2 regions of the Paenibacillus nanchangensis genome follow, and region 2 is predicted to be linked to the other one. Evidence: predicted binding sites of a transcription regulator. Region 2 holds the regulator's gene; the other holds the start of a gene.
The links. The regulator Rex, encoded in region 2, represses fermentation and respiration genes when NADH is low (regulators of the CRP and FNR family bind a similar motif). The targets are predictions, from matches to a motif close to TTGTGAAATATTTCACAA.
Positions count from the first base shown of each region.

Region 1: the regulator Rex is predicted to act here: its motif matches at 2,727-2,744, upstream of ACE6ED_RS19890 (formate/nitrite transporter family protein).

Region 1 is NZ_JBHOFD010000026.1:20,785-25,788, forward strand. Features, by position in the region: gene ACE6ED_RS19885 (molybdopterin-containing oxidoreductase family protein) at 1-1,419, opposite strand, end outside; gene ACE6ED_RS19890 (formate/nitrite transporter family protein) at 1,795-2,619, opposite strand; gene ACE6ED_RS19895 (FecCD family ABC transporter permease) at 2,986-3,996, opposite strand; gene ACE6ED_RS19900 (FecCD family ABC transporter permease) at 4,014-5,004, opposite strand, start outside.
Region 2 is NZ_JBHOFD010000028.1:23,633-28,636, forward strand. Features, by position in the region: gene dinG (ATP-dependent DNA helicase DinG) at 1-1,664, shown strand, start outside; gene ACE6ED_RS20865 (redox-sensing transcriptional repressor Rex) at 1,929-2,579, shown strand; gene ACE6ED_RS20870 (amidohydrolase) at 2,566-3,873, shown strand; gene ACE6ED_RS20875 (cell wall elongation regulator TseB-like domain-containing protein) at 3,904-4,416, shown strand.

The sequences.
Region 1 (5,004 bases), on a different contig from region 2:
GCCCATCGCCTGCCCCAGCAGGGAGAACAGCTCCTTGTTGCCTTTGCATTCCCCGGGCGCACGCAGCACCGGTTCCTGCAGCTGTATGTAATGATGCCAGTACGAAGCGTACAGATCTGTCTGTTCAAACGAAGCCGCGGCGGGCAGCACAATGTCAGCGTAACGAGCCGTATCGGTCATAAACAGGTCGTGCACTACGGTGAACAAATCCTCCCGGGCGAAGCCAGCCTGGACACGGTCAGCATCGGGCGCCACTACAACGGGATTGCTGCAGTAGACAAAAAGCCCTTTTACCGGCTGGTCCCGCATTTCCAGCGCTTCGGCGATCCGGTTCATGTTGATGCTGCGGGCGCGCGGGTTTGGCCGGATATCGGGGCGTTCCAGCGCTCTGGAATTCATGGCTCCATAACCGCTGTTTGAACGATGCGCTCCGCCCCCCTGTTTTATCCACTGCCCTGTGAGAGCAGGCAGGCAGGAGATGCTCCGGACATTCATTCCGCCGTTGTCATGATGCTGCAGCCCGTTTCCGATATGAATGTACGACGTCTTCGCTTCGCCGTACATGCGTGCAAGCCGCTCAATCTCATCGGCAGGCACCCCGGTTATCGCGGACACCCGCTCCGGTGTGTAGGCGGCCGCATGTGCGCGCAGCTCCTCATGTCCTACCGTATACTTTTGCAGGAATGCTTCATCCGTTAACCCGTCGCGGAACAGAATATGCATCATCCCCAGCGCCAGCGCCGTATCTGTGCCCGGATAAGGCTGAATGAACCAGTCGCCCCAGCGGGCTGTACGGTTCTGATGGACGTCGATCACGACAATCCGCGCTCCGCGTTTGCGCGCCTGCTCCGCAAGCATCACCTGGTGCATATTCGTGCTGACGATATTTCCGCCCCACACAATGATTACATCGGCGTGCACCGTATCTTCAGGACTGACCCCGCCGTTAAAACCCATGGTGTATTTCCAGCCGGTCGTCCCCGCGGAGTTGCAGATCGTCTGCTCCAGCCGGCTTGCCCCAAGCGCGTTAAAGAAACGCCGGTCCATCCCCTCTACGCTGAGAATCCCCATATTTCCATAAAAGCTGTAAGGCAAAATGCTTTCAGGTCCGAACTCGCCGGACAGCTTCCGGAACCGGTCCGCGATTTCCCCGATTGCCTCCTCCCAGCTTATCCGTTCGAATTTCCCTTCGCCTTTGCGGCCGGTACGCTTCATCGGGTACAGCAGCCGCTCGGGATGATGTACCCGTTCCGCCATATTCCTGACCTTGTTGCAGATCGCTCCCCGGGTGATCGGATGCTCAGGGTTGCCTTCCACCTTTACGATTTTGCCTTCTTTTTTATGGATTAACAGTCCGCATGTATCCGGGCAGTCCAGCGGACATACTGCGGGAAACACCCCGTTATCCTGGTCTCTCATGCGATTACCTCCTCCTCTTCCCTTGCGAAGCCGGCACGGCGCATACCGCCGGGCCCTACCCGTTCTATTGTAAGGGCGGCTACTTGTGCAGTAAAGCAGCAAAGCCCTGCGCTACAAATGATTTCCAGTCTATTTGATTCACCAGGCGCCTTCCAGGGTAAGTAGAAGTATGAAACACTCCCTTTTTAAATTCGCCGCCTGTTCGATTTCGTTCCCCCGAATCGAACGTTAGCGGCGAATTTGTTTTTTTGCCGGGAGGCTTACATAGGCAAACCCAAAAAAACACTTCCCCGGAGCCGCTGGATGCAGAGGTTCCGGGGAAGTGTTTTTACATGACCAGATTGGCCCTGGTCAAGCCATATGTCATTATTGGTCTCAGGCGTGTTTCTTGAGGCCGGCCACCTTGCTGCCCGGAGCGGCAGCAGGCACATCGCTTTTCCGGAGGTAAGCGTTCCAGTACGCTCCAGCTACAAACAAAGCTCCGCCCGTCAGGTTGCCCAGCCAGACCGGAATGAAGTTCATTGCATATTCCGACCAGGAATAATGGCCTTCAAAGATAGCCGCCGGAATCAGGAACATATTTGCGACAACGTGCTGAAAGCCGATGGCAACAAACGCCATGGTCGGGAACCAGATGCCTAGAATTTTGCCGCTGAAGTTATCGGCGCCGTAGGACAGCCATACCGCTAGTGCCACCAGCCAGTTACAGCCGATCCCCGAGACAAAGGCCGGAAAGAAATCAGCCTCCAGCTTATGTCCCGCCATCTCCACCACTTTATCCAGATAAACGCCGTCCGCCGTAAGGCCAACCACGTGGCCGAAGAAATAAGCCACAAACAGCGCGCCCGCCAGATTGCTGAGCGTAATCAGCACCAGGTTTTTGATAACCTCGCCAATCGATATTTTGCGGTTCATAAACGCCAGCGGCACTGCCATCATGTTGCCTGTCAGCAGCTCGCCGCCTGCAAGCAGCACCAAAATCAGACCTACCGGGAACACCGCCGCTCCAATGAAGTTCGCGATGGACCCCCACTCCTCCGGCGCACCAGCAATTACGCGGATATCAAGCAAGAACCCAAGTGCGATAAAAGCTCCACCTAGAAACCCGAGCGTAAGCACCGTCGAAAGCGGATTATGCGCCTTCTTGATGCCGTTCTCCACCGTCACTTCGGCGATTTGCTGCGGTTTGTTATAAGCCATCACTCTATCCCCTTAGTTACTTAAAATTTGTTCTTTTAACCCTTTATGCCCATTGTAACTTCTGAAGGTGGCCATTTACGTGAGAAATATCACCTTGAGAAAGCATTAAGTGAAAATTTTCACTGACATGTCAAATTTCCAATTCGTCGTGGGCCGTGGTTAGCCGCAGTCAGTGCAGTGAGTATCACCCGCTGGAAGTTTAGTTCCGTCAGCAGACAAAAAAGCCGCTTCCCTGTTACGGAAAGCGGCCTTGCGTACGGACTTTGGCTGGCATCTATCGCTTGGTGTTGGTGTTCCTTTAGCTAGTGTCTATTCCCTGCTGCTGCGTCTGTTTCTTGGAGGTGGCGTCTATTCCCTAGCGGTGATCTATCCTTTGGCGGCTGCTTTCCTGTTCTTAAGCAGCAGGAAAGCAAAATACGGGGCGCCAATCAACGAGACCATCACGCCCGCGGGAATGCCGGCGGGATCAGCCAATTGGCGGCCGGCCATGTCCGCCGCCAGCAGCAGCCAGCCGCCAAGGAGCATGGCGACCGGCAAATGCGCCTGATGGCGCGGTCCGCTCAGCGCCTTGGCGATATGCGGCGCCATCAGGCCGACAAAGGCGATGCCGCCCGTCACCGAGACCGCGGAAGCGGCAAGCGCCACAGCGGCGAGCAGAAGGGCGGGACGGTCCTTCCGCACGGCAACGCCCGCACCCAGTGTTACCTCCTCGCTTAAGGCGAGCAGGTTCAAGGCGTTCGACTTATACAGAACATAAGGGAACAAGACCAGCAGCCAAGGCAGCAGCGCTGCGGCATACGGCCATGCCGTCCCCCAGATGTTCCCGGCAAGCCACTGCGCAATCACGTCAAATTGGGTTCGGTCCGCCGAAGTTACAATCACAATCATCGTGCCGGCCAGCGCCAGCGAAACACCGATGCCGACCAGAACCATCTTAGCCGGATTCAGCCCTTCCGTCCGGCTGTAACCCGCCCAGCATATCATTGCGGCGGCGGCAAGTCCGCCGAGAAAACCAACGGTAGGCATCAGATAGGCGTACGCCTCCGCTTGTACCGGGACGTACAAAAAAAATACGGCGACCGCCAGGCCTGCGCCGGCATTAATCCCGATCAAGCCGGGATCAGCCAGCGCGTTGCGCGTGATCGACTGCAGAATCGTGCCCGACAAAGCAAGCGCCATCCCTGCCAGCAGGGTAATCACCATTCGCGGAAGGCGGATCGAAAACAGTACCAGTTCTTCCTTAAAGCTGCCTTCTCCCAGCAGAACCGGGATAACCCGGTTGATCCGGACACCCGCATCCCCGGTCCCAATCCCCACCGTTATGGTAATAAGAATCAGCAGAAGCAGACTAAGCACCGTGAGCCTTTGTTTCCGCATCGGACTGAAGCCACCGCTCATAGAGGTTTCGCCCCTTTACGCACAATTAGCAGAAAAAACGGCAGGCCCATCATCGCCACAATCGCCGCAACCGGCACTTCATACGGGAGGTTCAGCGTCCGTCCGAGCAGGTCGGCCAGCAGCATAAGCGCGGCGCCGCCGACAGCGGACAGCGGAACCACGATACGGTAGTCGTTGCCTGCAAACCTGCGGACGATATGCGGAATCATCAGTCCAAGAAACGCCAGATTCCCTGCCAGCGCGACGGCTGCTCCGGTAAGTACAACGGCCAGCCCGTACAAGGCGGCCTTGACCTTTATCGTACGGACCCCGAGCCCCACCGAAGCTTCTTCATTCAGACTCAGAAGTGTCAGCGGCCGGGACAGCAGCAGCGCAACGGCCAGTGCCGCCAAAATGACAGGCGTAGTCATCCGCACCTGTTCCCATGACGCGCCAATCAGTCCTCCCGAAGTCCACATCGATACATCTTTAGACAGCTTAAAATGGAGTGCCACACCTTCCGCAATAGCCGACAGCAGGGCCGAAACAGCTGCGCCGGATAACACCAGCTGCATGCTCGACAGCCCGCTGCCGGTTGCCGCCCCCAGTCCAAAAGCAAGCAATGCGCCCGCCGCCGCGCCCGCAAAGCAGGCCGCAAATATGCCCATGTAACCGATAGAAGGCACAATCGCAAGCGTGCAGGCAAGTGCTGCATTGGCGCCGGAGGTGACGCCGAGCAGGCCCGGATCGGCCAGCGGATTCCGGGTAACCCCCTGCATGATTGCACCCGATACCGACAGCGCGGCTCCAACCAGAAGAGCCGCCGCAATCCGGGGCAGCCGGATATCGCGGATCAGGGTAACGGTATCTCCCCCGCCGACGGACGTTGACATCGCCATCCACAGCTCGTGAAGCGTCACTTCCTTTGCCCCGAACGCCAGCGACGCAGCCAGTGCCGCAAGCAGGACCAAAATAGATGTAACCAGCATGCCGCCCAAAGGCCGCCCG
Region 2 (5,004 bases):
GGGATTATTGGGAGACTGTCGCCAGCGACACTGATTCGTGTCTGGGGCGGGCGTGTCCTTGGTTCCGCAAGTGTTTTTATCACCGGGCCAAGCATGAGGCGGGCCTGGCCGATGTCGTCATCACCAATCATTCCAAGCTGTTCGCCGACGTCAAAGCGGGGCATCAGCTGCTGCCCGCTTACGAGCATTTGGTAATTGACGAGGCGCATCATCTTGAAGACGTCGCAGGCAAACACCTTGGCATGCATCTGAAGCATTTTACGGTGACGCATACGCTGCAGCGCATGTTTAAGGACAGCCGGAACGGCCAGCTGCCGATGCTGCGGCAAATGCTGCAGTCCTCCGGCGGTGAACAGGCTTCCGAATGGACGGCAAACATCGACCGGATGAGCGAGGATATCATGACGGTGCGGGAGAACTGGGAGATGCTGAGCGAACGGCTGTATACGCTGATCCCGGAACGGAGCGAGCTGTCTGCCGGTGAAGCCGGTCAGCTGGTCCTCCGGCTGAATCCTGCGAAGAAGCCAACGGACTGGGAGGAGGTGTCCGCTCTTTCGGCGAGCCTGCTGACCGCTCTGGCGGATCTGATCCGTAAAGGGGACACGATGCTGGGTGAGATGAGGGAAAACGACACCTGGTCTCAGGAGGGGATCGTAACGGATCTCGGCGGGCTGTTTAAGGAACTGGCCCAGGTTCGGGAATCGCTGCAGCTTTTCATGAAGCTGGGAGATACCGGCATTGTTTATTGGCTGGAGGCGAACAGCAACTACCGGGCCCGTTCGTTACAGCTGTACGCGGTGCCTGTGGACGTCAGCGCCCAATTGAAGGAATTGTTTTTTGACAAGAAAAAAAGCGTTGTGCTCACTTCCGCCACCCTGTCGGTCGACAAATCCTTCCAGTATATGATCGAGAATCTCGGCTTATCCGCAGCAAACGCGGAAGGACGGGTGATGACCGCCCAGCTGCCTTCACCGTTTAAGTACAGGGAGCAGGCGCTGGTGGTGATTCCGCGGGATTTTCCAAGCGTTAAAGGAAGCATCGGGGATTCGCGTTTTGTGGAGAAGCTGGTTCGTTCGCTTGCCGAGGCCGCCGTCTCGACGCGCGGAAGAATGCTGGTGCTCTTTACCTCCTACCGGATGCTGAAACAGGTATTTGATCCTTTGAAGGACGCGCTTGCCTCCGAGAATATCACCGTGCTTGGGCAGGGTGTTGAAGGGGGAAGCCGGACGAAGCTGATCCGGCGGTTCCAGGACAGCAGCGCATCCGTGCTGCTCGGGACCAGCAGTTTCTGGGAAGGCGTCGATATTCCGGGTGAAGCGCTGACCTGTCTGGCTATCGTCAGACTGCCGTTCCAGCCGCCAAACCACCCGCTGGCCGAAGCTAAAGCGGAGCTGCTGCAGGCCCAGAAGAAAAACCCTTTTATGCAGATGTCGGTCCCCCAGGCGGTCATCCGCTTCAAACAGGGTTTTGGACGGCTGGTGCGGACGGCGGAGGACCGGGGAATCGTTATTGTATACGATACCCGAGTAATTGAGTCTTATTACGGTAAATATTTTCTATATTCGCTGCCGGGGCCCAAAATGGAGCATATGCTGACCGAACAGCTGGTTCCGCGTATTACGGAATGGCTGGAAGCAGGAGCTGCCGAGGCCAGCGGAGAATAAATTTAGCTGCAAGCAATTCAAACGGTACCGGGGTGGAACCTTATCTGTAAGGGTTTTCCATCCGGCTGCCGGGCGAACCGGACCGCTGCCGTTTCCGGCTTTTGGCGGCAGGTTTGCCGTCAAAGCAGTTTGCGGACACAAGCAAGCGGTATTTGCTGCCGCTGCTCTATAGGGAACACACGCGGAACACGAACGGGGGAAGTTATGCCCGGAAGGAAGCTGCGCGGGTTACCCGGAAGGCATCTCTAACGAGGAGGATCATCGATGAAATCAGACAAAATATCGGAAGCGGTCGTACGCCGTCTGCCGGTGTACTTGCGTTTTCTGAACGAGCTGAACAAACGCGAAATCGCGACCGTTTCTTCCCAGGAGCTGGGGCAGAAGCTGGAGCTCAACCCGGCGCAGATCCGGAAGGACCTGGCTTATTTTGGCGACTTCGGCCGCAAAGGCATCGGGTATGACGTCTCGTATCTGATCGAAAAAATCCGGCATATCCTGAAGCTGGACCAGCAGATTAACGTAGCCCTTGTCGGCGCCGGTAATCTGGGCCATGCGCTCTCGAATTACAACGCCTATCTGAAGGACACGATGAAAATCGTTGCCATCTTTGATTCCTACCCGCCCAAAATCGGGCAAAAAATCAACTCGCTGACCGTGCAGCCGATGGAAGAACTGGCCGATACAATCCGGAGCCAAGGCATCCGGATCGGCATTATTACCGTCCCGGATTCCGAAGCGCAGGCCGTTGCCGATATCCTGGTCGGTTCGGGCATCGAAGCGATTCTGAACTTTGCGCCGGTTATTCTGAAGACGCCGCCCGAGGTACGGGTTCATGCGGCGGATTTCACAACCGACCTGCAAAGCCTAGCTTATTATCTGCCTGATGGAAAGGAGACCGCAAATGAGCAGCAATGACCGTAAATGGGTGATTCGCAACGGCCGGTTTGCCGTTAACTCGGCGGACCGTTCGGTTCTTACCGGCTGGATGATTGTGGATGACGGCCGGATTACGTACATAGGCGAAACCGAACCCGAGAATATAGAGGGAGTCCGCCAGGTGGACGGGAGCCGGCTGCTGTTTCTGCCCGGGCTCGTCAATACGCATGGACATGCCGCGATGTCGCTGCTCCGGGGTTACGGGGACGACCTTGCTTTGCAGGTATGGCTGCAGGAGAAGATGTGGCCGATGGAAGCCAAGTTTACCGGAGACGACGTATACTGGGGAAGTTCGCTGTCGATTCTGGAAATGCTCAAAGGCGGAACAACCACGTTCCTTGATATGTACGACCATATGGACCGGGTGGCCGAAGCGGCTGACCAGTCCGGCATCCGCGCTGTTCTGATGCGGGGCGTTATCGGTCTGTGCCCCGAGGACGTGCAGAAGGCGAAGCTGGAGGAAGCCGTCCGTTTTGCCCGCAACTGGCATGGCCAGGCGGACGGCCGGATTACAGCCATGATTTCGCCGCATGCACCGTATACCTGTCCGCCGGATTATTTTGTCAAATTTGTGGAAGCGGCGCATGAGCTGGATCTTCCGCTCCATACCCACATGTCCGAAACGCAGCGCGAGGTGGAGCAAAACGCCGCCGATTACGGCCTCAGACCCGTAGCGCATCTGGAGAAGCTCGGCATGTTCACGCGTCCGTCGCTTGTTGCGCATGCGGTCCATCTGACGGATGAGGAGATTGAGATCCTTGCACGCCACAATGTTGGGGTGTCGCATAACCCGGGCAGCAATCTTAAGCTTGCAAGCGGCGTCGCCCGTGTTCCCGAGCTCCTGAAGGCCGGCGTCACGGTTTCGCTGGGTACGGACGGCGCGGCGAGCAACAACAACCTCGACATGTTCGAAGAGATGCGCCTTGCGGCGCTGATTCATAAAGGAGTAAGCGGCGATCCTACGGCGGTGCCCGCGGCCGAAGCGCTGCGGATGGCAACAGAGTATGGAGCAAAGTCGGTCTTTTTGCCTGAGGTAGGACGCCTTGAAGTAGGAATGAAAGCCGATTTGATCGCCATTGACATTGATCAGCCGCATCTGCTGCCCCACTCGGACCTGTTATCCCATGCCGTGTACTCGGCGAGCGCCAAAGATGTGGCGCATGTGTGGGTTGATGGAAAACAGGTGGTTAAGAACGGCGAATGCCTGACGCTGGATGAAGAGCGGATCCGCCGGAGCGCCCAGCAGGCGTTCGAAGGTCTGCTGAAACGGTAAGCGCGCGGGGATGAGAGGGAGCGGAAACGGTTGAAAAGAAAGGGACAATGGATCGCACTCGGAACGTCGGCGCTGCTCTTGGTGCTGTTTGGACTCCATTTGATTTATGCTTACATTATGAAGGATCAATGGACCGAAAAAAGAGCGGCGGAAGCGGCCGCCAAAACCCAGGCCGGGCTGGTGGAGATTACGCGTGCTCAGAAATCGGTCTGGGACAGCCAATCCATCTACTGGACCCTTACCGGAACAGACGCTACCGGGCAGGAACTGATGGTTTGGGTTCGGTTTCAGCCGGGAGGCCAGCCTGCGCAAGGAGAAAACACTGTTCATGCCGAGCCGCTTAAGAACGGGCTGGATGAAACGCGGATGCGCGAGGTGATCGCCAAAGCGCTGCCGCAGGCATCGGTTGAGCGGCTTCTGCCTGGCGTATATGATGGCGAATACGCTTGGCAGCTGTTTTATAAACAGGATGAGCACTATTATTATCAGTTTTTCCGGTTTGCCGACGGCGCCGCCATCGGGAATCCGATTTACGTCAACTAAAAAAGGGCTGGGTGCGCGGTAGGCGCGCTCAGCCCTTTTTGGCTGTGTTTGGTCTGTGTTACATGGTCTGTGTTACATGGTACGTGTTACATGATATAGTTGCATCGTATATATTGGAGGATATATATTAGGTGATATATCAAACGGCATAGGTTACATGTTATAGGTTACAGGGTATGGTGTTACTTTGGAATGGGTGGAAGTGCTCTGCGAACGCATGGGATCCGAAAAGTGCCGGAAATTAAACATCCTGATCGAAAAGTTGACCGCCTGTTGATCGAGCAGTATATCAATGACAACTACATTATGATCTATCAGACGGTTATCGCAAACTAATACGGGATAAACTTAATCTCTGGTATTGCCAGTAAAGGCTGGTAGAGAGGTGGGATTCTGCTAAACCTCAAGAACTAATCCCCACCGTAAGCAGCTGTACAGCCGTGGTAAAACTAGTAAACTTGCAATGCAGCGATTTGGCAGCTAAAATTTAAAATATATTTCACAATCTGCTTCGAAAAAGTATATACACTGTGATATACTGTTACTTGTACGATTGCACGGCAAACAAATGCCTGATAGAATCTACAC